Regions from separate parts of the Pararhizobium sp. PWRC1-1 genome, predicted to be linked through region 3. Evidence: riboswitches for the same ligand, from Rfam matches in the RefSeq annotation. Region 3 holds a riboswitch; each other region holds the start of a gene.
What was found. Region 3 has a riboswitch for cobalamin ahead of nrdH (glutaredoxin-like protein NrdH). Riboswitches for the same ligand answer to the same signal wherever they lie in the genome.
Positions count from the first base shown of each region.

Region 1: another riboswitch for cobalamin. It lies ahead of cobU (bifunctional adenosylcobinamide kinase/adenosylcobinamide-phosphate guanylyltransferase); the one in region 3 lies ahead of nrdH (glutaredoxin-like protein NrdH).
Region 2: another riboswitch for cobalamin. It lies ahead of bluB (5,6-dimethylbenzimidazole synthase); the one in region 3 lies ahead of nrdH (glutaredoxin-like protein NrdH).

Region 1 is NZ_JAFCXE010000026.1:42,700-50,672, forward strand. Features, by position in the region: gene ACP7E0_RS29090 (cobyric acid synthase) at 1-1,359, shown strand, start outside; gene ACP7E0_RS29095 (chloride channel protein) at 1,376-3,166, opposite strand; cobalamin riboswitch at 3,408-3,806, shown strand; gene cobU (bifunctional adenosylcobinamide kinase/adenosylcobinamide-phosphate guanylyltransferase) at 3,982-4,506, shown strand; gene cobW (cobalamin biosynthesis protein CobW) at 4,510-5,574, shown strand; gene cobN (cobaltochelatase subunit CobN) at 5,768-7,973, shown strand, end outside.
Region 2 is NZ_JAFCXE010000007.1:169,952-177,924, forward strand. Features, by position in the region: gene ACP7E0_RS13520 (NADP-dependent malic enzyme) at 1-1,523, shown strand, start outside; gene ACP7E0_RS13525 (LuxR C-terminal-related transcriptional regulator) at 1,695-2,432, shown strand; gene ACP7E0_RS13530 (acyl-homoserine-lactone synthase) at 2,627-3,271, shown strand; gene ACP7E0_RS13535 (DUF2865 domain-containing protein) at 3,449-4,594, shown strand; gene bluB (5,6-dimethylbenzimidazole synthase) at 4,595-5,287, opposite strand; cobalamin riboswitch at 5,332-5,542, opposite strand; gene ACP7E0_RS13545 (SDR family oxidoreductase) at 5,586-6,407, opposite strand; gene ACP7E0_RS13550 (phytanoyl-CoA dioxygenase family protein) at 6,496-7,689, opposite strand; gene ACP7E0_RS13555 (LacI family DNA-binding transcriptional regulator) at 7,794-7,973, shown strand, end outside.
Region 3 is NZ_JAFCXE010000029.1:33,662-41,634, reverse strand. Features, by position in the region: gene ACP7E0_RS30455 (DUF418 domain-containing protein) at 1-1,052, opposite strand, end outside; gene ACP7E0_RS30450 (TetR/AcrR family transcriptional regulator) at 1,058-1,672, opposite strand; cobalamin riboswitch at 2,158-2,380, shown strand; gene nrdH (glutaredoxin-like protein NrdH) at 2,644-2,865, shown strand; gene nrdI (class Ib ribonucleoside-diphosphate reductase assembly flavoprotein NrdI) at 2,893-3,300, shown strand; partial or broken gene nrdE (class 1b ribonucleoside-diphosphate reductase subunit alpha) at 3,360-5,486, shown strand; gene nrdF (class 1b ribonucleoside-diphosphate reductase subunit beta) at 5,616-6,614, shown strand; gene ACP7E0_RS30425 (hypothetical protein) at 6,826-7,092, shown strand; gene ACP7E0_RS30420 (IclR family transcriptional regulator) at 7,623-7,973, opposite strand, start outside.

The sequences.
Region 1 (7,973 bases), on a different contig from region 3:
AAGGTCGCGCCGTTCAAGCCGCAGAACATGTCGAACAATGCAGCGGTTTCGGACGACGGCGGCGAAATCGGCCGGGCCCAGTGGCTGCAATCGATGGCGGCGCGCATTCCATCATCGGTGCATATGAACCCGGTTCTCTTGAAACCCCAGTCGGAGACCGGCAGCCAGATCATCGTCCAGGGCAAGGTGGCGGGGCAGGCGAGAGGCCGCGATTATCAGGCTTTGAAGCCGAGGCTGATGGGCGCCGTCATGGAAAGCTTCGAAATGGTGCGGACAGGCCTCGATTTGGTTGTCGTCGAAGGGGCTGGATCGCCCGCCGAAATCAACCTGCGCGCCGGCGATATCGCCAATATGGGATTTGCCACCCGCGCCAACGTTCCGGTTGTTCTCGTTGGCGACATCGACCGCGGCGGCGTCATCGCCTCGCTGGTCGGCACCCACACCATTCTGTCCGGCGAAGATCGTGCCATGATCAGCGGCTATATCATCAACAAGTTCCGGGGCGACGTGTCGCTGTTTGACGATGGGATTGCGGCGGTCGGCAGTTTTACCGGCTGGTCCTGTTTCGGCGTCGTGCCCTGGCTGAAAAGTGCCGCCCGCCTGCCGGCTGAAGATTCCGTGGTTCTGGAAAAGCTGGCGCGAGGGACGGGCAGGGCGTTGAAGGTCGCCGTGCCGGTTTTTTCGCGCATCGCCAATTTCGATGATCTTGATCCGTTGGCTGCCGAACCCGAGGTCGATCTCGTTTTTGTTCGCGCCGGCGAGCGCATTCCCGCTGACGCCGGTCTGGTGGTTATTCCGGGATCGAAGGCGACGATTGCCGATCTCGCCGATTTTCGCGCGCAAGGATGGGACCGTGATCTGCAGGCGCATGTGCGGCGTGGCGGCCGTGTCATCGGTATCTGCGGCGGCTATCAGATGCTCGGAAACCGGGTTGCCGATCCGCATGGCATCGAAGGCAATGTCGGTGAGATCCGCGGGCTCGGCCTTCTTGCGGTCGAAACGGAGATGGCGCCGGAGAAGACGGTGCGCAACAGCCGCGCCCGCTCGGCGATCTACGATGTGGCGCTGGAAGGCTACGAAATTCACCTCGGCCGTACCACCGGTGCCGACTGTACCCGGCCGGCTGTGATTATCGACGGCCGCCCGGATGGAGCGGTCTCCGCAGATGGCATGGTCAGCGGAACCTATCTGCACGGGCTGTTTGCCAGCGACGCCTATCGTGCAGCGCTGCTCAAAAGTTTCGGCATCGAAGGCGGCGGCGAAAACTACCGGCTGTCGGTTGACCGTGCGCTCGACGATGTCGCAGCCGAGCTGGAAGCCGTGCTGGAGCCGCGCTGGCTCGACAGCCTGATGTCCTGAGCCGAAGCGAACCCTTTTAGATTTCTCCGGATGCCTCGCGGCGTCTGCGGTCAAGCTCTTCGCTGTAACGGCGCAGCGTATGGCTTTCCGTCAACAGGCCAACGACGCGCCGTTCGATGAGATTGTTGACCACGGCCAGCCCATCGCTCTCCGTGGTGTCGAACAAGGCGGCTGCCTGCTTGGCGTTCATGTTCGGCTGCAGGAAATCGTTTGGGAGGCGGATGAAGCCGGAAAGGCCCTGCTTTTCCTCGCTGGCCTCGATGGGGCTGGCATAGACTTCGGGAACCTGAATGATGCCGGCATATTTTGCGCCGTCGACGACGACGACCCGTTGTGTCGATCCAAGCGGAAAGTCTCTCCGGAAATCCTCCAGCGTTGCCTGAATGTCGATCGTGCGGACATCGGTGCGCATCAGGCGGCCAACCGTCAGGTTCCTGATCCAGCCGACATCATGGGCGCTACGGATGCTTTCGCCGCGCAGGTGAAAACGCCATGTGGCGAATGAGTAGCCGAAGGTGGTCCGTACGACGAGTGATGAGGTGATCACGGCTGCCAGAACAAGGACGGTGATCGGAAAGTCGCCGGTGATTTCCAGTGCCAGGAATGTCATGGTCAGTGGCCCGCCGATAATGGCGACCGCCAGCGAACTCATGCCGACGACTGCGTAGATGACTGGCGTCAGCGTTGCGTGGGAAAATATGTAGGGCGCGGAAAAAGCAAACAGCTTGCCGAGCAGCGCGCCCATGAACAGCGAGGCAAAGAACAGGCCGCCGCGAAAGCCGGAGCCGATCGAGACGGCCGAGGCGAGTGATTTCATCAGGAACAGGCCGATCAGCATCGGGATCGCCGGCGAACTGGCGAGATTGAGATGCAGGGCGCCGTGACCGGCCGAAAGCACTTGCGGCGATACCAGTGCCAGAAGCCCGACGACGATGCCGCCGAGCGCCGGGCGCATGGGAGCAGGGATCGAGCTGCGGCGGGCAAGCCCCTCGATCAGCGAGACGCCCTTCATCAAAAGAATGCCCATGCCGGCGCAGAGGCAGCCGAGCAACAATGCCGGCAGATAGTCGGCCGGGACGACGGCGCCGAACTGACCGACATCGATGGTAAAATCGCCCGCATACAGCCATCTGGCCACGAGATTTGCGATCAGGGCGGAAACCACGACCGGTGTCAGCGACACGATCGTATAGGTGCCGATGATCAGCTCGAAGGCATAAAAGGCGCCCGTCAACGGTGCATTGAATGCGGCAGCGATGGCACCGGCGGCGCCGCAGCCGACCAGGGTGCGCAGGTCCGAGCGGCGAAGCTGCAGCGAGATGCCGAGTTTTGACGCAATGCCGGATGCGAGCTGCGTATAACCGGCCTCAAGCCCGACGGACGCACCAAAACCATTGGAGATCAGGTTCTGGATCGCAACGATAATGCTATCGGTCAGAGACAGGCGGCCACCATGCAGCGCGTTCGCCTCGATCGGGTCGACCATCGGCTTCTTGCGCCACGACGCCAGAACGACCATCACCAGGCCGAGAATGATCCCACCGGCCACCGGCGCGATCAATATGGAAATTTCGCCCTGCAGATTGCTGGAACTCAGCCTTTCGTCATCGGCAATGCCGAAGATCAGGCTGTGCAGGCGGCTCGATATGATGCTCATCGCGGTGACGGCAAGACCCGACGTAACACCGACGATCATGCCCGCGACGACCAGGCCGAGTTCGCTCCGCCGCGCAAAGGCCCGCATGCGCCCGAGATCGAAAAGCAGCGAGAGATAGCCGAGCCGCCGCAGGTTAAGTTTCGGAATCATCTTCAGCTTCATTGCCTGGCCATCCTGTCTCTGCGCCGTCGTGGGCATTTCCGCTTTTCTTCGAATTGCGAAAACGGCCTGTCTTTTTTTCTACGCAATTTCGGACGCAAAACCGCTGCGCACTTCCGCTGGAATTGCTCTAGAAGGCATGGTCTGGGAGATCAAGCTTAGTCTTGCCGAGGCCGGGCCAAACCATGGCGGCGAGTGAGTGCCGCAATTGACTTGATCCAGGCGAGCGCCTAATCATCGGTCATTGGATGGTTCCCGATATGCCGTTTGCATGTCGGGAGTAAATGGGAATGCGACGGGCCGGACCCAGACCGGGCGTCCTTATCGCAGCCGACCCCGCGACTGTAGAACGGTCAGGGTTCGCCATCCGGGAAAGCCGATGTTACCGGACTGTCCGTATTCGCGGCAGCGGCATGGATCGGCCCAACCGGAAAAGCCACTGGAGTGACGTCACGATCAGCCGGGGCCGGACGCCTCTATTATCTACGAATCGTCCACCTCTTCGTGATGCCCGTCGATTGCGGTAACGCAATCTGGCGCAAAACACTCCGGGAAGGCGAGGCGAACCCGTTCGTCCCATTTGGGGCGTGGCGCCGTGAGCCAGGAGACCTGCCATCCTCAAGGGCCCCGTTTTAGATTGGGGTTCGCCCAACCCAGGGAGAGATACTCCCGATGCCAGCACGGAGGTTGTCATGGCTTTATCATCCCGTCCCCGGAACGGCCTGTTTCGCGTTGCCGCGAATGCTGGTTTTCGTGAGCCAAGAATTCTTGTTCTTTCCGGCGCGCGCTGAGGCCGGGATCATTTCATGACATCGATACAGTCAGGCAGCGTGCTGGTTCTGGGCGGCGCCCGTTCCGGCAAATCCACCTTCGCCGAAAAACTCGTGACGGCGTCGGGTCTGCGCATGCATTACGTCGCGACCGGAAGGGCTTGGGACGACGAGATGCAGGCAAGGATTACCGAGCATCGCGATCGCCGCGGACCAGAGTGGCAGACCCATGAAGAGCCTCTCGATCTTGCCGGCTGCCTGAAGGCGATCGATGCGCCTGATCGCATCGTTCTGATCGATTGCCTGACGCTCTGGGTCACTAATCTGATGATGGAGCATCGGGATATTGCGGCGGAATTTAAACGGCTTGCGGCCTATGTGCCGCAGGCAAAAGCCCGGCTGGTCTTCGTTTCGAACGAGGTCGGCCTGGGCATCGTGCCGGAAAACCGGATGGCGCGTGACTTTCGCGACCATGCCGGCCGGCTGCACCAAATCGTTGCGGAGATATCCGCAGACGTCTATTTCATCGCGGCTGGATTGCCGCTGAAAATGAAGGGTTGATCCATGACTATTGAAAAGGCCGTCCACGGCAAGATCCCGGCGACCGTCATTACCGGCTTTCTCGGTGCCGGCAAGACGACGATGATCCGCAACATCCTGCAGAATGCTGGCGGCCGCCGCATCGCGCTGATCATCAACGAATTCGGCGATCTTGGCGTCGATGGCGACGTCCTGAAGGGCTGCGGCGCCGAAGCGTGCAGCGAGGACGATATCATCGAGCTGACCAATGGCTGCATCTGCTGCACCGTCGCCGATGATTTCATCCCGACCATGACCAAACTGCTGGAGCGCGAGAGCCGCCCGGACCATATCATCATCGAAACGTCCGGTCTGGCGCTGCCACAGCCGCTGATCGCAGCCTTCAACTGGCCGGATATCCGCACGCAGGTCACCGTCGATGGCGTCATCACCGTTGTCGATAGTGCAGCTGTTGCGGCCGGACGGTTTGCCGACGATCATGACAAGGTCGATGCGCTGCGCGTCAACGACGACAATCTCGATCACGAAAGCCCGATCGAGGAACTGTTCGAAGACCAGCTGACCGCGGCCGACCTGATCATCCTCAACAAGACCGACCTGCTCGATTCGACCGGCCTTGCCTTTGTCCGCAACGAGGTCTCTTCGCGCACCCACCGCAAGCCGACGATGATCGAGGCGAAGAACGGCGAGGTTTCCGCCGCCGTCCTGCTCGGCCTTGGTGTCGGCACCGAAAGCGACATCGCCAACCGTAAATCCCATCACGAGATGCAGCATGAGGCCGGCGAGGAGCATAGCCATGACGAATTCGACAGCTTCATCGTTGAACTGGGGTCCATTACCGATCCCGCCAGTTTCATCGAAAAGCTGAAGCGGATCATCGCAGAGCACGACGTGCTGCGCCTGAAGGGCTTTGCCGATATTCCCGGCAAGCCGATGCGCCTTTTGATCCAGGGCGTCGGCGCCCGCATTGACCAGTATTTCGACCGCCCCTGGGCTGCCGGCGAAGTGCGCCGCACGCGCCTGGTCGTCATCGGCCTGCACGACATGGATGAAGCGGCCGTGCGTGCTGCGATCGCTGCGGCGGTTTGACAATGGTGAGCGCGGCGTACCCCCCTCTGTCCTGGCGGACATCTCCCCCACAAGGGGGGAGATCAGCTGTGGCTGCCTCGCGCTCAAATTTCTTGGTGCAAGCGTCCCGGCACCGCGCGGCCCCGATCTTCCCCCTTGTGGGGGAGATGTCACGGAGTGACAGAGGGGGGTATCGCTGCCTTTGGGGAATACCATGCATCTCCTCCTAGCTCAGAAAGGCACGATTACCGACGGCGAGGAAGCGATCGATCTCGGTCAATCACCAGCCGATATCCTGTTCCTGTCGGCAGCGGATACCGAGCTTTCGTCGATTGCTGGCGCGCACCGCACGCGTGGAGGAAAGTCGAGCCTGCGGGTGGCAAGCCTTCTGACGCTCAAGCACCCGATGTCGGTCGATACCTATGTCGAGCGCACGGCGCGTCATGCCAAGCTGATCATCGTTCGCCCACTCGGCGGCGCCAGCTATTTTCAATATGTGCTGGAGGCGCTGCATGCAGCCGCCGTCACCCATAAATTCCAGATTGCCGTGCTGCCGGGCTGCGACAAGCCCGATCCCGGGTTGGAGCCGTTCTCGACCGTCTCTGCGGAAGACCGCAACCGCATGTGGGCCTATTTCACCGAAGGCGGCGCCGACAACATGGCGCGGCTGCTGCGCTATGCCGAGGCGCTGATCGACGGCGCGGAAAAACCGGAATCGGCAGCACCGCTGATGAAGGCGGGGATCTGGTGGCCGGGGCAGGGTGTGATCGGGGTCGAGGCTTGGAAAAAGGCCGCTGGGTTTGCTGCTTTCGGCGAGATTTCCCCCTCTGTCAGCGCTGCTGACATCTCCCCCTCAAGGGGGGAGAATGGCCTGCCGCACCCGGACGAGCCGGCAGCTTTTACTGTTGCGGCGAATTTACTGAAGGAGCGAGAGCTGTCACCAGCGATCTCCCCCCTTGAGGGGGAGATGCCCGATAGGGCAGAGGGGGGTATGCTTCCGGGAAACAAGAGCATCCCCTCCCATTTGAAGCCGGTAGCGGGAGAGGGACTCGAACCCCCGACAGTCGCCCTCTGCTTCTACCGTGCGCTGGTCCAAAGCGGCGAAACAAAACCTGTCGAAGCCCTGATCGAAGCGCTCAGTGCCGAAGGTTTGACAGTGCTGCCGGTGTTCGTGTCCAGCCTCAAGGATGCCGTGTCGATCGGCACGCTACAGGCGATCTTCGGTGAGGTACCGCCCACAGTGGTGATGAATGCGACGGGGTTTGCTGTTTCCGCGCCCGGCGCCGACCGTAAGTCGACCGTGCTTGAATTTTCCGATGCGCCGGTCCTTCAGGTGATCTTTTCCGGCTCGTCGCGGGCCGCATGGGAATCCTCGCCGCAGGGCCTGATGGCTCGCGATCTGGCGATGAACGTGGCGCTGCCGGAAGTCGATGGCCGCATCCTGTCGCGGGCCGTCTCGTTCAAGGCAGCGGCTGTCTATGACACCGATGTCGAGGCCAATATCGTCGGCCACGAGCCTCTCGCTGACCGCGTCGCCTTTGCGGCCAAGCTTGCGGCAAACTGGGCGAGGTTGCGTCAAGCGGCACCGGCTGAGCGCCGCGTGGCGATCATCATGGCGAACTATCCCAATCGCGACGGGCGGCTTGGCAATGGCGTCGGCCTCGATACACCGGCCGGGACGATCGAAGTGATGAAGGCGATGGCCACCGAAGGCTACGGCATCGATTCCATCCCTACCGACGGCGACGCGCTGATCCGCCACCTGATGGACGGCCCGACCAATTCGGTACGGGCGGATTGTCAGATCCGCGAAACGCTTTCGTTGAATCAATACAACACCTTCTTTGCGTCCCTTCCCGTTCAGATTCAGGCTGAAGTCACCGGCCGATGGGGCGAACCGCAAAGCGATCCGTTCTTCCGCGATGGCCAGTTCGCCTTGCCGCTCACGCGCTTTGGAAAAACACTGGTCGGCATTCAGCCGTCACGCGGCTACAATATCGATCCGAAGGAAACCTATCATTCGCCGGATCTCGTGCCGCCGCATGGTTATCTGGCTTTCTATGCGTACCTCCGCCGTGAATACGGCGCTCATGCCATCGTCCATATGGGCAAGCACGGCAATCTCGAATGGCTGCCGGGCAAGTCGCTGGCGCTGTCGGAGACCTGCTATCCGGAAGCTGTCTTTGGCCCGATGCCGCATCTCTATCCGTTCATCGTCAACGATCCGGGCGAGGGAACGCAGGCCAAGCGCCGCACCAGCGCCGTCATCATCGACCACCTGACGCCGCCGCTGACGCGGGCCGAATCCTATGGTCCGATGAAAGACCTGGAAGCGCTGGTCGACGAATATTATGACGCGGCCGGCGGTGATCCGCGGCGTCTCAGGCTGCTCAGCAAGCAGATCCTCGAACTGGTGCGCG
Region 2 (7,973 bases), on a different contig from region 3:
ACAGCATTGCCGGTGCCGACGTCTTCCTCGGTCTTTCGGCCGCAGGCGTATTAAAGCCGGAACTGCTGGTCCAGATGGCGGAAAAGCCGCTGATCATGGCGCTGGCCAACCCCAATCCCGAAATCATGCCGGAAGTGGCGCGCGCAGCCCGCCCCGACGCGATGATCTGCACCGGCCGGTCGGACTTCCCCAACCAGGTCAACAACGTCCTGTGCTTCCCCTATATCTTCCGCGGCGCGCTCGATTGCGGTGCCCGCACGATCAACGAGGAAATGAAGATGGCGGCCGTGCGCGCCATCGCAGCCCTTGCCCGCGAAGAACCGTCCGACGTTGCCGCCCGGGCCTATTCCGGCGAAACGCCGGTGTTCGGCCCGGATTACCTGATCCCCTCGCCGTTCGATCAGCGCCTGATCCTGCGCATCGCGCCGGCCGTCGCCAAGGCAGCCGACGACAGCGGCGTCGCCAACCGGCCGATTGCCGATTTCGACGCCTATCTCGACCAGCTCAACCGCTTCGTCTTCCGCTCCGGCTTCATCATGAAACCGATCTTCGCCGCCGCCAAGAATGCCCAGAAGAACCGGGTGATCTTTTCCGAAGGTGAGGACGAGCGCGTCCTGCGCGCCGCCCAGGTGCTGCTCGAAGACGGTACGGCCCGCCCGATCCTGATCGGCCGCCCGCATATCATCGAGACCCGCCTGAAACGCTATGGCCTGCGCATCCGCCCGGACGTCGATTTCGAGGTGGTCAATCCGGAAGGCGATCCGCGCTTCCGCGACTATGTCGATGACTATTTCGCGCTGGTCGGCCGCCTCGGCGTCATTCCGGAAGCAGCCCGGACCATCGTCCGGACCAACCAGACCGTCATTGGTGCCTTGGCTGTCCGCCGCGGTGAAGCCGATGCCCTGATCTGCGGTGTCGAAGGACGCTATAGCGCCCATCTTCGCGCCGTGTCCCAGATCATCGGCAAGCGCGAAGGCGTATTGGATTTCTCGGCGCTCAGCTTGCTGATCTCGCAGCGCGGCGCCACTTTCCTCACCGACACCTACGTGACCTTTGATCCGACGGCCGAGGAAATCGCCCAGAAGACGGTCATGGCTGCCCAGGAAATCCGCCGCTTCGGCATTACCCCGCGCGCAGCTCTCGTATCGCACTCCAATTTCGGCTCGCGGGATTCGGAAAGCGCCTTCAAGATGCGCAAGGCGATGCAGATCGTCAGGGAGCTCGCCCCCGATCTGGAAGCCGACGGCGAAATGCATGGCGATTCCGCCATTTCGGAAACCTTGCGCCGCCGCGTCATGCCCAATAGCACGCTCGCTGGCGAAGCCAACCTGCTGGTCTTCCCCAATCTCGACGCCGCCAACATTACGCTCGGCGTCGTCAAGACGATGACCGATAGCCTGCATGTCGGACCGATTCTTTTGGGAACGGCTCTTCCGGCACATATCCTGTCGCCATCCGTCACCTCCCGCGGCGTCGTCAATATGGCGGCACTCGCGGTTGTCGAAGCCTCCTATCCAGCCTGATTGAAATCGATTGAGCCGGTGCTGAAACCGGCTCAATCGAAATGCAAATCCAGATAAAAATACAATTTCTAGTTTAGTGTATCAAAATAATACATTTAACTAAAGATTGCACTGGACATAGGCATAAAGCGTTATCATGCTGAAACCCACAAAATAACAGGGTATTGCAGCATGGCTGACCAACAGGCATTCTTTGACCTGCTGGACATTATGGAAAACGAGAAACTCGTTGAACCTAAACGATTTTTCGACCTGATGCGCAGCACGTTCAGCATTGCAAATCTGCTATATCTGGACGTCGACGTCCTGACGGCAGGTTTTGTTATCCACAGGCTGCACCACACTTTCAGCGCACGTAGCCTCAGAACCTATATGGACAAGCGCTACCAGCGTATCGATCCGATCCTGCGAATGACAATAGGTGGTGTGAGGCCTGTGGATTGGGCCACCGCCCGCAAACTTCATCCGGATAGTGAGCCTCTTTTCTCTGCAGCAACGCAACTCGGCCTTGGCCTCGAAGGGATTACCCTGCCTCTCGCCACACCGACCCGGCGGCTGGCCTTTCTGGCGATCCAGGCCGATGTTCCGGCTGGCGAATGGCCGGCCTACAGGCGTTGCCATCTGCGCGATTTTCAGCTTCTGGCCAATCTCTTTCATGCCTCACTGCTTGAAAGTGACCATGAAATGCAACTCCCCGAGGAGTGCGCCAAGGCTTTGACGCATCGGGAAACAGAAGTGCTCGGCTGGGCGGCGGCCGGCAAGAGCTATTGGGAAATTGGAACAATACTCGGCATTTCCGAACGTACCGTCCGGTTTTTCATGACCAATGCCCGGCGCAAGCTCAACGTCGTCTCCAACACGCAGGCCGTTGCGCAGGCCGTCCGGCGCGACCTCATCCCGGCTTTTTGATCTTTTTCGCTGCCGCCTAGCGGTAGCCCCGCCGCCCCTCTTTCCCATGAATGCAACGAAATGCGTGCGTCCAAAAGGACGCACGCATTTCGTTGCATATCGGCGTGCATTAGAAACCTGTCACTACCGACAGTTATGCCCGCTGCCGATACCTGACAGCATTTGCTCTCCGCATTCATACACAGGAGCAAATGATGATCAGAATTTTCAACCGCAACACCGGCAAGCAAAATCCAGGTGATCTCGATGCCATGTTCCAGCTGCGCAAACGCGTCTTTCACGATTTGCTGAAATGGGACGTATCGGTTCGCGGCAATTGGGAAATCGACGACTACGACGACGCCAACCCGCTCTACGTCCTGTCCTATTCGGACGAGACCGGCCATTTGCGCGGCTCGCTGCGCCTCCTGCCGACGCTCGGGCCGAACATGCTGGATGATACATTTCCGATCCTGCTCGGTGATAATCCGCAGGTGCGCAGCGCCTCCGTCTGGGAGTCCAGCCGGTTCTGCATCGATCCGACCATCTCGCAGGATCGCGGCTCGAACCAGGTGACGATCGCAGCGGCAGAGTTGATGTGCGGCGTCGGCGAACTGGGGTTGTCCTCCGGACTCAGCCATATCGTCACTGTCACCGATGTCTTCCTCGAGCGGATGTTCCGGCGGATGGGATGCCCCGGCGAACGGATAGGCGAGCCGCAGCGGATCGGCTCTGTCTATGCCGTCGCCGTTGCCTGGGAAGTCACGACTGACCTTTTGGACAGGATGAAGACCGTCGCCGAAATCGGCGGATCCGTGCTGGAGCGGCCGATGTCGCTTGAAATGGCCAGGGCCGCTTGAAATGGTCTCTCTGGCACAAGAGCCGACGATTGTGGCTCTTCCGCCGCGCCCGGTTCATTTCGTACCGGCATCGTTAACGCTGGTGAGCGGACTGCGTTGCAGCCCCCTCGAATGGCGGTATGATAGGCAAAAGTCAGAGTGTGCGGGATGTTCCCGTGCACCCGGCAGAACGCCGGCATGCTCAGGCGAGAGAAATACGTGGTTTTCCGTTCGGTATCCTTCGCAGCGCGTATTGCGCCGCTCCTTCTGGTCATGGCAGCCACCGCCAATGCCTCGACGGTGTGCGAACGCCTGAATGCCGACCTTGCCAGCCTGCCGAAGATCGTCGCCTCCAACGCCAATCTGCGTGATTATACCGGAGCAATCTCACGCCAGAACCTTGATTTGCGCCAGGCCCGCAGCGATCTCCGGCGGATGGGATGCAGTTCCGGAAGCATGATCGTTGTCGGGGGCCCAAACGAGGATGCCTGCCAGAGCTTGGCTGAAGAAATCTCGCAAATGGAAATGGACCTCGAAACGCTCAAAGCCCGCAGGCAAAATCTCCTGGAGGGCGGCGCCAGCGAGATGACCCGGCGGCGCATCCATGCAGCGCTCGCTGTCAATCGCTGTGACGAGGAACAGGACGAAGTCTTGAGGGCTGCGGTCGAGGAACCCGAAACCCATCGCAATATCCTTGAGGACCTGCCGCCGGTCAGCGAAGACTACCGGGACCAGCAGGGGGCTGATGTCACCGATTTCAGGATGCAGCCCGATAGTTTTGGGCCGCATGACAATTTCGGGCCGTATGACGGATTTGGGCCGGGCGCGGACTATCCCGGCAGCCTGCGGACACTTTGCGTGCGCACCTGTGACGGGGCGTTCTTCCCGATCTCGTCGAATTCATCGCCCGCCGATTTCGCGCGCGATGCCGAAACCTGCCAGCGGCGTTGCCCCGGAACGGAAACAACGCTCTACTATCATGCGCTGACGACGGAAGAGACGGATCAGATGGTCTCCGCCGCGACCGGCGAGCCCTATGCCGAACTGCCGACAGCTTTCGCTTACAAGACCCGCGATCTCAGCCAACCCGGCCAATGCGGCTGCCGTCCGGTGGGACAAACCGCCATCCAGCAGAGTACACCCGGCAACGGCAAGGGCGTCGTCGATCTTCGCGCTAAAAAGGCGGATGGCACGCAGGCAAAGAGCACCGTCGCCGACCGGCCCTACAATCCGCAGGATAACAAGGTTCGCGTCGTCGGTCCAAGCTTCCTGCCCTCGCAGGAAACCTCGATCGACCTCAGGCATCCCGCTGGCCCAGGCTACCAGCAGCAGCAGACCAACTGATCATTCGCTTTGTCTGACGCCCCAGGCGTCCTCGAATACCAGATCGTCAAGGGACAACCGCTGTCGCCAGCCTTTGACGGCCAGTTCCGGCTCTGAATACAGCCTATCGACGTAACCGAGGCACAGCCAGGCGATGATCTCGATATGATCGGGAATGCCGAGAACGTCCTTGATATCGTGCTCGTGGAAAATGCTGACCCAGCCGACGCCGACACCTTCGGCGCGCGCGGCAAGCCACAGGTTCTGCACGGCGCAGACGGTGGAAAACGCATCCATGCGCGGATTGTGCGTCCGGCCAAGAACGACCTTTCCTGCACGGGTCGGATCACAGGTCACACAGATGCTGACAGGCGCCTTGCGGATACCTTCGAGCTTCAGCGACCGGTATTTGTCCTGCGCCTCGCCCTCAAACATCAGCGCGGCTTCCTCGTTGGCCCGCTGAAAGGCCTTGAAGACACGGGCGCGGCGGTCCTCGTCACGGACGACAATGAAGTTCCATGGCTGCATGAAACCGACAGAAGGCGCGCTGTGGGCGGCGGCAAGCAGCCGCGCGATCACGTCGCCCGGCAAAGGCTGCGGCAGGAACTGGTCGCGCACGTCGCGGCGGGTTTCGATGGCGCGGTAGACGGCGGCGCGCTCGTCCGATGAAAATGCGTCCGCCCTCACAAGGCGGTCTTGCGGTTCAATCTGCATCGTTTGATCCCCAACAATGCGAAACCTCCCGCCGTCCGCGCAGGTTTGGTCTATCTCGTCAGGCCGGTCTTCTGACTGCGGATCAACCGGCTTTGCAACCTTCCCGGATCAGATGAAGATCCAGTGGCATAATCCTGAAAAATCTCAAGATTCATCTATGCAAAGCCGTCCCCGTTACAGCGCTGGGCACGTCCCGGATTTTCACCGGATTCCCGATTCTCCCGCTAACGCAGGCACCTGAACGAGACGATATGGACATGGTGGGCCGCCAAATGCAAGGCGGCCCACCATGATCTCATCACATGGCCGCGACCGGATGCGGCGAACCGTCATAGGCGCCCCAGATCGACTGATCGAAGCAGATCACCGAGCCGGTCATCAGACCGGATTCACCGGAAGCCAGATAGGCGCAGGCACGCGCCACCTCGGCCGGATCGACCAGACGGCCGAAGGGCTGGCTTGCCGCTGCCTTCTCCAGCCAGTCGCTGGCCGCACCATGATATTCGCGCTGGATACGATCCTCGCCTTCCGACGCCATCCAGCCGATGTTGAGGCCATTGACGCGGATCCGGTTACGCAGCACAGCGTAGGCGGTGTTCTTGGTCAGCGTTTCCAAAGCCCCCTTGGAGGCGCAATAGGCTGCAATGAACGGCTGGCCGGCCTTGGCCGACATCGAGCCGATATTGACGATGGTTCCCTCGATCTTCTCCCGGCGCATGACGTTGATCGCCTCCTGCATCAGGAAAAATGGTGCGCGCACATTGACGGCGAACATCCGGTCGAACAGTTCCGGGCTGGTATCGAGGATCGTGCCGCGGTCGGTGATCGCCGCGGCATTCACCAGCGCATCGACCCGGCCGAATTCCGTGTCGCAGGCGGCCACCACCTTGCGCGCATCCTCCACCCGTTCGAGATCGGCCTGCACATAGACGACCTTGGTGCCGGTGGCCTTGCCGATTTCGGCGGCCTTGGCCTCGCCCTTGGCGGCATTGCGGCCACAAATCACGATGCCTGCCGCGCCGCGCTCGGCAAACAGCGTCGCGATCGCCGCCCCCAGCCCTTGCGTACCACCGGTCACGATCGCGATCTTGCCGTCCAGGCGGCCATAGTCATTGCTCATTGTTTTTCCTCCGTTTTTGATGTCGCCGATGCCAAAAAACTCCCGCCCGGCATTCGGGCAGGAGTTCAAATTGTAGGATATGGTTCCGTTAGCTGAGCTTCTTCTCCGACTGAGCTGCAAGCGCCGCGCTAAAGGCGGCCTCCTCCCAGCCACCCGACAGCGCTTCATGCATCAGCTGCGCCTGCGTCTTCGGGGCAAGCCCGCCAACGGGCGGGTCCCGGTCGAGATTGGTCGGGAAGGAATAGCCCTCGGCACAGGATGCGATGGCGCAAGCGGCTTCACCGCCAGACAGCCGGCCGTCCGCAAGCATTGCCTTCAAGGCCGGATAGAGCACGGCGCTCATGCGCTCCCGATTGACGGTTTCCATGGCCCGGCCGAACGCGGAGGAAACCTGCAAAAGGTTTGCAACACGCTTGATACCCTCGGAACGGTTGGTTCCGGCCGCATGGAAGAGTGCCGGATTGAAGAAGACCAGATCCCCCTTCGACAGGGGCAGCTGCACATGGTTGCGATTGAAATAGTCGCGAAACTCCTGGCGCTTCAGCGCCAGATAGCCCGGAACATAGGTCTGGCTGTAGGGCAGGAACAAAGTCGGCCCGCTTTCGAGCGGCATGTCGCAATGAGCAACCGCACCCTGCAGCGTCAGGACCGGCGACAGGCGATGGACATGCGCCGGAAACTGCTCGATCACCGATGATGTCTGAAAGCCGAGATGGTAATCCCGATGCGCCGATTGTGCCGCTCCGCCCGGATTGACCCTGTTGACCTGCGCGGTCATCTGGTAGTTTGGCCCGAGCCAGGCTTCGCTGACCAAGGCGATCAGCGCATTGCCATAGTAGGCGGCAAAATTCTGCGGGTCGCGCAGGCAGTGCTTTTCCAGCGAATTCCAGATCCGGTCATTGGCGCCCGGCTTGGCAAAATGGTCGCCGCCGCCGCTATTGGTCCGATGCTGCTCGTTGATGATATCGTCAAAAATGCGGCTTGCCGCATCGATGACGGCCGCGTCCTCAAACGCCCGCTTCAGCACCATGACACCAGGCCCTGTCGCAAATGCCTCGCAAATTTCGGCCAGCACCGCCCAGCGCCCCTCGCCCGAAACCGCGGCCTTCAGCACACTGGCGCTGTCGTAGATCAAAACGTTCTTCTCGACGGCCGCCGCATGCGGATAGTCGGCAAGCTGCGTCGTGCGCTCCACCTCGGCGCGGAAATCGTCAAGGTCGCAGGCGACTTCCGTCAGCCAGACCCGGTCCGCACGCTGCGTCAACATATTGTCGGTCTTCATCCCATTTCCTCCCGCCGGATGTCTGTCGTTGACCGCACTATACGCTGAGGAAAAAGCTGATATAGAGCAGAAATACCTCAAAAAACCATCAGAATGGAGCGACGGTGGCCCACGAATTTCTGGTCAAGGACATCGCTTTTCAGGCCGGCCTCAGCATCGCCACCGTCGATCGCGTCCTCAACGGGCGCCCTGGTGTGCGCAAACAGACAGAACTGCGCATCCACGCCGCAATCCGCGAGTTGGAGAAGCAACAGGCCGGCATCGAGGTCCAAGGCCGCAAATTC
Region 3 (7,973 bases):
AGGCCGGCAAGCGGCGGCCACTGTCCCATCAGCCGGAAGCCGTAGGCATGGAACAGCGCGGCGCAGATTACGGATTGCAGCAGATAGTTGGACAAAGCCATGCGCCCGGCCGGTGCCAACGCTGCGGCCAAGGTCTCGCCTGCCTTGCGCTGAAACAGCATCATCGCAGCGGCGAGATAGCCGGCGGTGAGGAAAGGGCCGAGCAGAATGCCGAGCGCCAGTCCCAGCACATCCCAGCCGGAGCCGACCAGATAGACAGCGCCATAAGCATAAAGCGCCGAAGCCGGCAGGCCGACGAGCAGGCCGATCCGCAACATCCGCCGGTAGAAGGGCGCATACGTTTTGAAGTCGGCCAACATCCGTCTTTTGCCCGCCGCCATGCCGGCCAGGAACATCGCGAAGGCGCAAGGCGCCTGCATAACACCGATCACGATCCAAATTTCGCTGAGATCGCGCAGATGTTGAGCAATCACCGTTGCCGGCGTCTCGCGATAGGCGGCCATGACCCTGGCGGCATCACGAAACGAGGTCGAGAGGTCGATGGCGGATGGTACCAGTATTTGCGTGAGCCCCAGTGATGCCCAGAGCAGGGCCGTCGCGACGATCAGCCCTTTGGCAAGTCTGAGCACCTTTGCCTCGGGCGTTTGCCGAAAGGCGAGAAGCAGGGCGCCGAGGAAAGCATAGGTGGTAAGGATATCGCCGTGGAACAGGAGAACGGCGTGCAGCAGCCCGATCGTCCACAGCCCAGCCTGACGCCGCAGGATCCGTGGCAGAAACGCCGCTCCGGCTTTTTCCGCCGATTGCATCTGCAGGGTGAAGCTGTAGCCGAACAGGAACGAGAACAGCAGATAGAATTTCATTTCAAAGAGAAAGGCGACGAGAAATCGGACCGCCATGTCCAGTTCCGACGTGAAGAATGGATCAGCCACCGAAGCACCGTAAAAGGGGGACAGGAAGGCGCAGATATTGACGGTCAGGATACCGAACAGGGCGAAACCGCGCACGGAATCGACGTCGAGGATACGCTCCTCGGAAATTGTTTGATGCAGCATCACGTTCAGCATTCTCTGGCGGCGATGCCATGGCGCAGGAAACGGTCGAGCAGCGTGTGCATCATCTTCCGGTTCTGCAGCGGCCGGAATTCCGGGTCGACGGCAATCCGGCTGAAGATGCCGTCGATCAGCGCAGCGATCCAGACGGTCGCAGCTGGGACGTCAAGCGTCGCATCGATCTGGCCGCGGCTTGCGGCCTCTTGCAGCACGGCTTGAAGGGCATCGCGCATCGCCTTGTCGTTGCGCTCGACGCGGCTGCGGATTTCGCCTTCGCGCCCGGCTTCTGCGGCGATTTCGAGCGTCAGGCTGGCGAAGGCTGTATCAGCGGCGAGGTCGAGCACCACGTCCATGAAGGTGACAAGCGCTGCATAATGATCGTTCTCACGACCGATCGCCTCGAAATAGGCGGCTGTCGACACACCCTCTTCATCGACGATCGCGGCGATCATCGCCTGCTTGTTTGGGAAATAGTGAAACAGGTTACCGGGGCTCATCCCGGCAGCAGCGCAGATTTCCGCAGTGCTCGTGCCATGAAAGCCCTTCCGGGCGAAGCATGCCCTTGCGGCATCAATGATTGTCTGGCGGCGTTCAGCATGTTTTTCAGGATCGATTTTTCGCATCAAAGTTGCTCAAATACTTACTAGACAGACTACTCTATCTAACAAATATTCGAGGATGTCAATTGGCTGCTACATGTAGGGTCCGGCCGGTGGGCGTCCCGGCGTAGCCGCACGGTCGCCGAGCTTGCTTCATCCCGCCGTATAGACTTCAAGCATCCGATCCACGTCGGTTCGATCATCGACGTGGTCGCTGAGATTGTTCGGCCGGCAGGCGTTCGGTGACGGTCGCCGTCGAGCTTTGGTCGGAGACATTGTTGGATGGCAGCCGGATTGGTAATGGTGTCGGTCGGACCCGACGGCAGGCCGGTGGGTTACGGGCGTGGCTCATAGCGGAAAGCAGAACGGCTGTCCCGGGCTGCAGCCGCGCTACCACAGCCGATTGCTGTGCCCGCCGTTAACTCCCCGTTATCCACAATACTGCGAAAATTCTGCACTGCACGGCATGTTTCCGACATCTACACATTGACGACATTTTCCCGTAGTATACCATATATAGTGTTCAAGGCTCCTCCGAATCGCAAGGTGCGGAGGCTAAGAGGGAATGCGGTACGCTTGGCCATTGAGGCTAGGCAAAACCGGAGCTGCCCCCGCAACTGTAAGCGACGAGCGTCTGTTTCATTTCAAGTCACTGGAGCATCAGGCTTTGGGAAGACGGAATGGACGCAACGACCCGCAAGCCAGGAGACCTGCCTTAAACAAAACGTCCACGGGCGGGGTGCCCGGAAGGTCGCGTGATGTGCAGCGGAATGACTCCGCTTTGGATTGCGTTCTTCCGATGCCCGCCAAAAAGGCTTCGGGGTGAAGGCATGTCAGTCAATCGAATTCGCAGACCAAGAGTTGCGGGATCGCGAGCGGCAGCGCAGGCCTAACCTCTCGCAAGCATCGCAATACAAGACCCCACGATCGGATCCGTGTGCAGCGGCTCGGAGCCTGTCGTGTGCCAGTAACATCACAGACCCACGAGGAACCTCATGAACATTACCGTCTACAGCAAGCCTTCATGCGTCCAGTGCACAGCGACCTATCGCGCGCTGGATCGTGAAGGCATCGACTATCAGGTCGTTGACATTTCCAAGGACGAGGACGCCTTTGCAAAGGTGATCGGCCTCGGATACCAGCAGGTTCCGGTCGTGATTGCCGGGCAGGACCATTGGGCTGGCTTCCGGCCGGACAAGATCAGCGCACTTTCCTGAGTGAAGCCAAAGCACGGTAGACAAGCGATGGGCCTGATCGTCTACTATTCCAGCCTTTCGGAAAATACCCATCGCTTCGTCGCCAAGCTCGGTCTGAAATCGGCCCGCATTCCTGTCAGCCTAGGCGCGGAAACGCCCGATGTGCGCGAACCCTTCGTCCTCATCCTGCCGACCTATTGCGGCGATGACGGCAAGGGCGCTGTTCCCAAGCAGGTGATCCGCTTTCTCAACAATGCGGACAACCGATCCCTCATCCGGGGCGTGATCGCCGCCGGCAACAGCAATTTCGGCGAGACGTTCGGTCTCGCGGGCAATGTCATCTCGGATAAATGCCGGGTGCCGTACCTGTACAGGTTCGAGCTTCTGGGTACCGACGAGGATGTCGCCAATGTCATCAATGGATTGGAACGATTTTGGACGTCTCAGAGACTTTGACGCGGAATGCGGGCGGAAAACCGTTGAATACTTTTCCTCATTCCGCTGGTGAACGCCCCTTGAAGGCGACAGAAACCGCGATTGATTATCACGCGCTGAACGCGATGCTGAACCTTTATGACGACGAGGGGAAGATCCAGCTGGACAAGGATCGGCTGGCCGCAAAGCAGTATTTCCTCCAGCACGTCAACCAGAACACCGTGTTCTTCCATAATCTCAGAGAGAAACTCGATTATTTGGTGACCGAAGGCTATTACGAGCGCGAGGTTCTCGACCAGTATTCGTTCAACTTCGTGCGCGACCTCTACGATCATGCCTATGCTAAGAAATTCCGTTTCCCGACCTTCCTCGGCGCGTTCAAGTATTACACCAGCTACACGTTGAAAACCTTTGATGGAAAACGCTATCTTGAGCGTTACGAAGACCGTATCTGCATGGTGGCGCTGGCACTCGCCTAGGGCAACGAATCCACGGCCCGCGACATGGTCGACGAGATCATTTCCGGCCGCTTCCAGCCGGCGACGCCGACCTTCCTCAATGCCGGCAAGAAGCAGCGCGGCGAGCTCGTGTCGTGCTTCCTTCTGCGTGTTGAAGACAACATGGAATCAATCGCCCGCGGTATCAATTCAGCACTGCAGCTGTCCAAGCGCGGCGGCGGGGTAGCGCTGTCGCTGACCAATATCCGCGAGGCCGGAGCCCCGATCAAGCAGATCGAAAACCAGTCGTCCGGCATCATCCCCGTGATGAAGCTATTGGAAGACTCATTTTCCTATGCCAACCAGCTCGGCGCCCGCCAAGGAGCAGGGGCCGTTTATCTGAACGCCCATCACCCCGACATCATGCGCTTCCTTGATACCAAGCGTGAAAACGCCGACGAGAAGATCCGCATCAAGACGCTGTCGCTCGGTGTTGTCGTTCCGGACATCACCTTCGAATTGGCGAAGAACAACGAGGACATGTACCTGTTCTCGCCCTATGACGTCGAGCGCGTCTACGGCGTGCCGTTCACCGAAATCTCGGTGACGGAAAAATACCGCGAGATGGCGGACGATGCCCGCATCTCCAAGAAGAAGATCAAGGCGCGCGAATTCTTCCAGGTGCTTGCCGAAATCCAGTTCGAGAGCGGCTATCCGTACATCATGTTCGAGGACACGGTGAACCGGGCAAACCCGATCGCCGGCCGCATTACCATGAGCAATCTCTGCTCGGAAATCCTGCAGGTGAGCGAAGCCAGCGACTATAATGACGACCTATCCTACAAGCATATGGGCAAGGACATTTCCTGCAATCTCGGCTCGCTGAATATCGCAGCGGCGATGGACAGTGCAGATTTCGGCAAGACCATCGAAACGTCGATCCGGGCGTTGACTGCGGTTTCCGACATGAGCCATATCTCCTCGGTGCCGTCGATCGAGAAGGGCAATGATGACAGCCACGCCATCGGTCTCGGCCAGATGAACCTGCATGGCTATCTCGCCCGTGAGCGCATCTATTACGGCTCGGAAGAAGGCGTCGATTTCACCAATATCTATTTCTACACGGTGACCTACCACGCCATCCGCGCATCGAACCGGATCGCTGTCGAGCGCGGATCGAGCTTCAAGGGCTTTGAGAATTCGAAATACGCTTCCGGCGACTATTTCGCCAAATATACGCAACAGGAATGGGTGCCTGCCACCGGGCGCGTGCTTGAACTGTTCGAGACCGCCGGCATCCACATCCCGACGCAGGAAGACTGGCTGGCCCTGAAGAAGAATGTCATGGCGACGGGCCTCTACAACCAGAACCTCCAGGCCGTGCCGCCAACCGGGTCGATCTCCTACATCAACCACTCGACCTCCTCGATCCATCCGATCGTCTCGAAGATCGAGATCCGCAAGGAAGGCAAGATCGGCCGCGTCTACTATCCGGCACCGTTCATGACCAACGACAATCTCGATTACTATCAGGACGCCTACGAGATCGGGCCTGAGAAGATCATCGACACCTATGCGGCAGCAACGCAGCATGTCGATCAGGGCCTGTCACTGACCCTGTTCTTCCGCGATACGGCAACGACGCGCGATATCAACAAGGCACAGATCTATGCCTGGAAGAAGGGGATCAAGACGATCTATTACATCCGCCTTCGCCAGATGGCGTTGTCCGGCACCGAGGTGCAGGGCTGCGTGTCGTGCAGTCTATAAGCATTGCAGGCCCCCTCATACTACCTGTCGGGCATCTTCTCCCCGTAAACGGGGCGAAGGGACCTGCGGCAACCTCCGTCGTCCCCGGGAGAGGGCTAGGGTGAGGGGCATTTCCATCGTGCGAAACACATAAAGACCAAGGATCAAACTCCCATGAACATCGCCATCAAGCCAGTTTCGCGCGTGCGTGCCATTAACTGGAACCGCATCGAAGACGACAAGGACCTTGAAGTCTGGAACCGGCTGACCGGGAATTTCTGGCTGCCGGAAAAGGTGCCGCTTTCCAACGACATTCCGTCCTGGGCGACCTTGCGGCCGGAAGAGCAGCAGTTGACGATCCGCGTCTTCACCGGACTGACCCTGCTGGATACGATCCAGACCAGCATCGGCGCGCCAAAACTGATGGAGGATGCGATCACGCAGCACGAGGAAGCTGTCTATTCCAACATCTCCTTCATGGAAGCGGTGCATGCCCGTTCCTATTCTTCGATCTTCTCGACGCTCTGCTCGACGCCGGATGTTGATGACGCCTATCGCTGGTCGGAGGAAAACGAGCATCTGCAACGCAAATCGGCGCTAATCCTCGAACAGTACCGCAATCCCGATCCGCTGAAGCGAAAGGTCGCCAGCGTCTTCCTCGAAAGCTTCCTGTTCTATTCCGGCTTCTACCTGCCGATGTTCTGGTCGAGCCGGGCCAAGTTGACCAACACCGCTGACATGATCCGCCTGATCATCCGCGACGAGGCGGTGCACGGCTATTATATCGGCTACAAGTTCCAGAAGGGCCTGGAGCGGTTGAATGCGGAAAAGCAGCAGGAGATCAAGGACTTCGCCTACGAACTTCTATTCGAGCTTTATGATAACGAGGCTAAATATACGGAAACCCTTTATGACGGCGTCGGCCTGACCGAGGACGTCAAGAAGTTCCTGCACTATAACGCCAACAAGGCGCTGATGAATCTCGGCTACGAGGCGTTGTTCCCGGCTGAGGCCTGCAAAGTCAATCCGGCGATCCTCTCGGCGCTATCGCCGAACGCCGACGAGAACCACGACTTCTTCTCCGGCTCCGGCTCGTCCTACGTCATCGGCAAGGCCGTGGCGACCGAAGACGATGACTGGGATTTCTGAGCGATTTTCCCTTCGCCGTTTTGGCTCCCTCCTCGAACAGAGCCGATGTTGCGGCCGTACTTGATGTCCTCTCTGACGCAATTGTAACCGGACCGTACTGCCATCCGATCTGAAAAGGGGGATACATATCTGGCTAACCGGTTGACGCTCCACCTCAGCGCAGCGGGTAAAATTCTAGGGTATATATTCGGCCAAACAAGGTACCAGATCGATGCCGACAGACGCGGCGCAGAAGGGTTTGTGGAAGCTGATGTTGAAGTTGCCAGCCCTGCGCGGGCAGCTTCAGCTTCTCACTGTGAGGAATACAAGCTTGCTCAGTCTTTGCGCCGCTTTTCACGATGCAAGCTCTACGCTCAATTCCTTGAGGAAGGATCCGAATGTCGAGAGTGCGATCATCCGGGGATATGAGACACTGTGCAGCGAAATCGAAGGCGAAGTGATCGAGATCAGTCTGCAGGGGCCAGCCAAGCAGCGTTAAGAAATCCGCGTATGCTGCTGTTTCTCTCTTCTTTTATCCTGTTCCGAAGTGCGAAGACATAGCACTTTTGAAACAGTCAAAAGAATTTTCAGCCTTTGTGGACGCAATTATTCCACAAAGAGCGTTTGACCGCTGTTCCGATTCCGAGTGCTAATGTGACCCAAAGTTGAATACTTGGGGGCGGGTATGCGGCGAGCGTAAAGTCGATCAATCATTCTGCGATCACATAGACCAAGTGGAGGCGCAGGTCCGCGTCGATCCCGCGGCTGATATGTTCCCGTCTTCACACGCATGCCGCCGTCATTGGGGTGGCGGCTTCCGCCGGCGCTAGGCTTTCACGCCCGGATCGAGCCGGCCGCTCGGTATTGCCGCCTCAACCTGCACCAGGATATCAGGCGTAGTGTCACCGATACCATGCCATGGACGATACCGGTGAAACGCAGTTGGCGAGGCTTGGCAACGTGCCGATTACGCAGTGAATGATGGCGGTGAGAAGGTTGGCGGAACCCGCCAGCATCGGGTCTGCGAGGTTAACGTAAAACCAGCCGCAGTGCCCTTTGCGTCTCTTTCAGTAAAATCAGATAGCGGGCCACCATCTCGGCAGCTGGCACATGAGCCGCAGGCGCGCCGATATTGATGGCGGCGACCACGCGGCCGCGGTCGTTTTCCACCGGGACGGCGATGGAGCAGAGGCCGAGTTCCAGCTCTTGGTCGATAACGGCGTATCCTTCGAAGCGGACGCGGCGAAGTTCCTCCATCAGCACGTCCGGATCGGTCTTCGTCAATGGCGTATTGGCTTTGAGTTCAGAGCGATCCAGCAGACCACGAGCTTCGGTTTCAGGCAGAGCGGCGAGAAGTACCCGCCCCATCGACGCGCAATA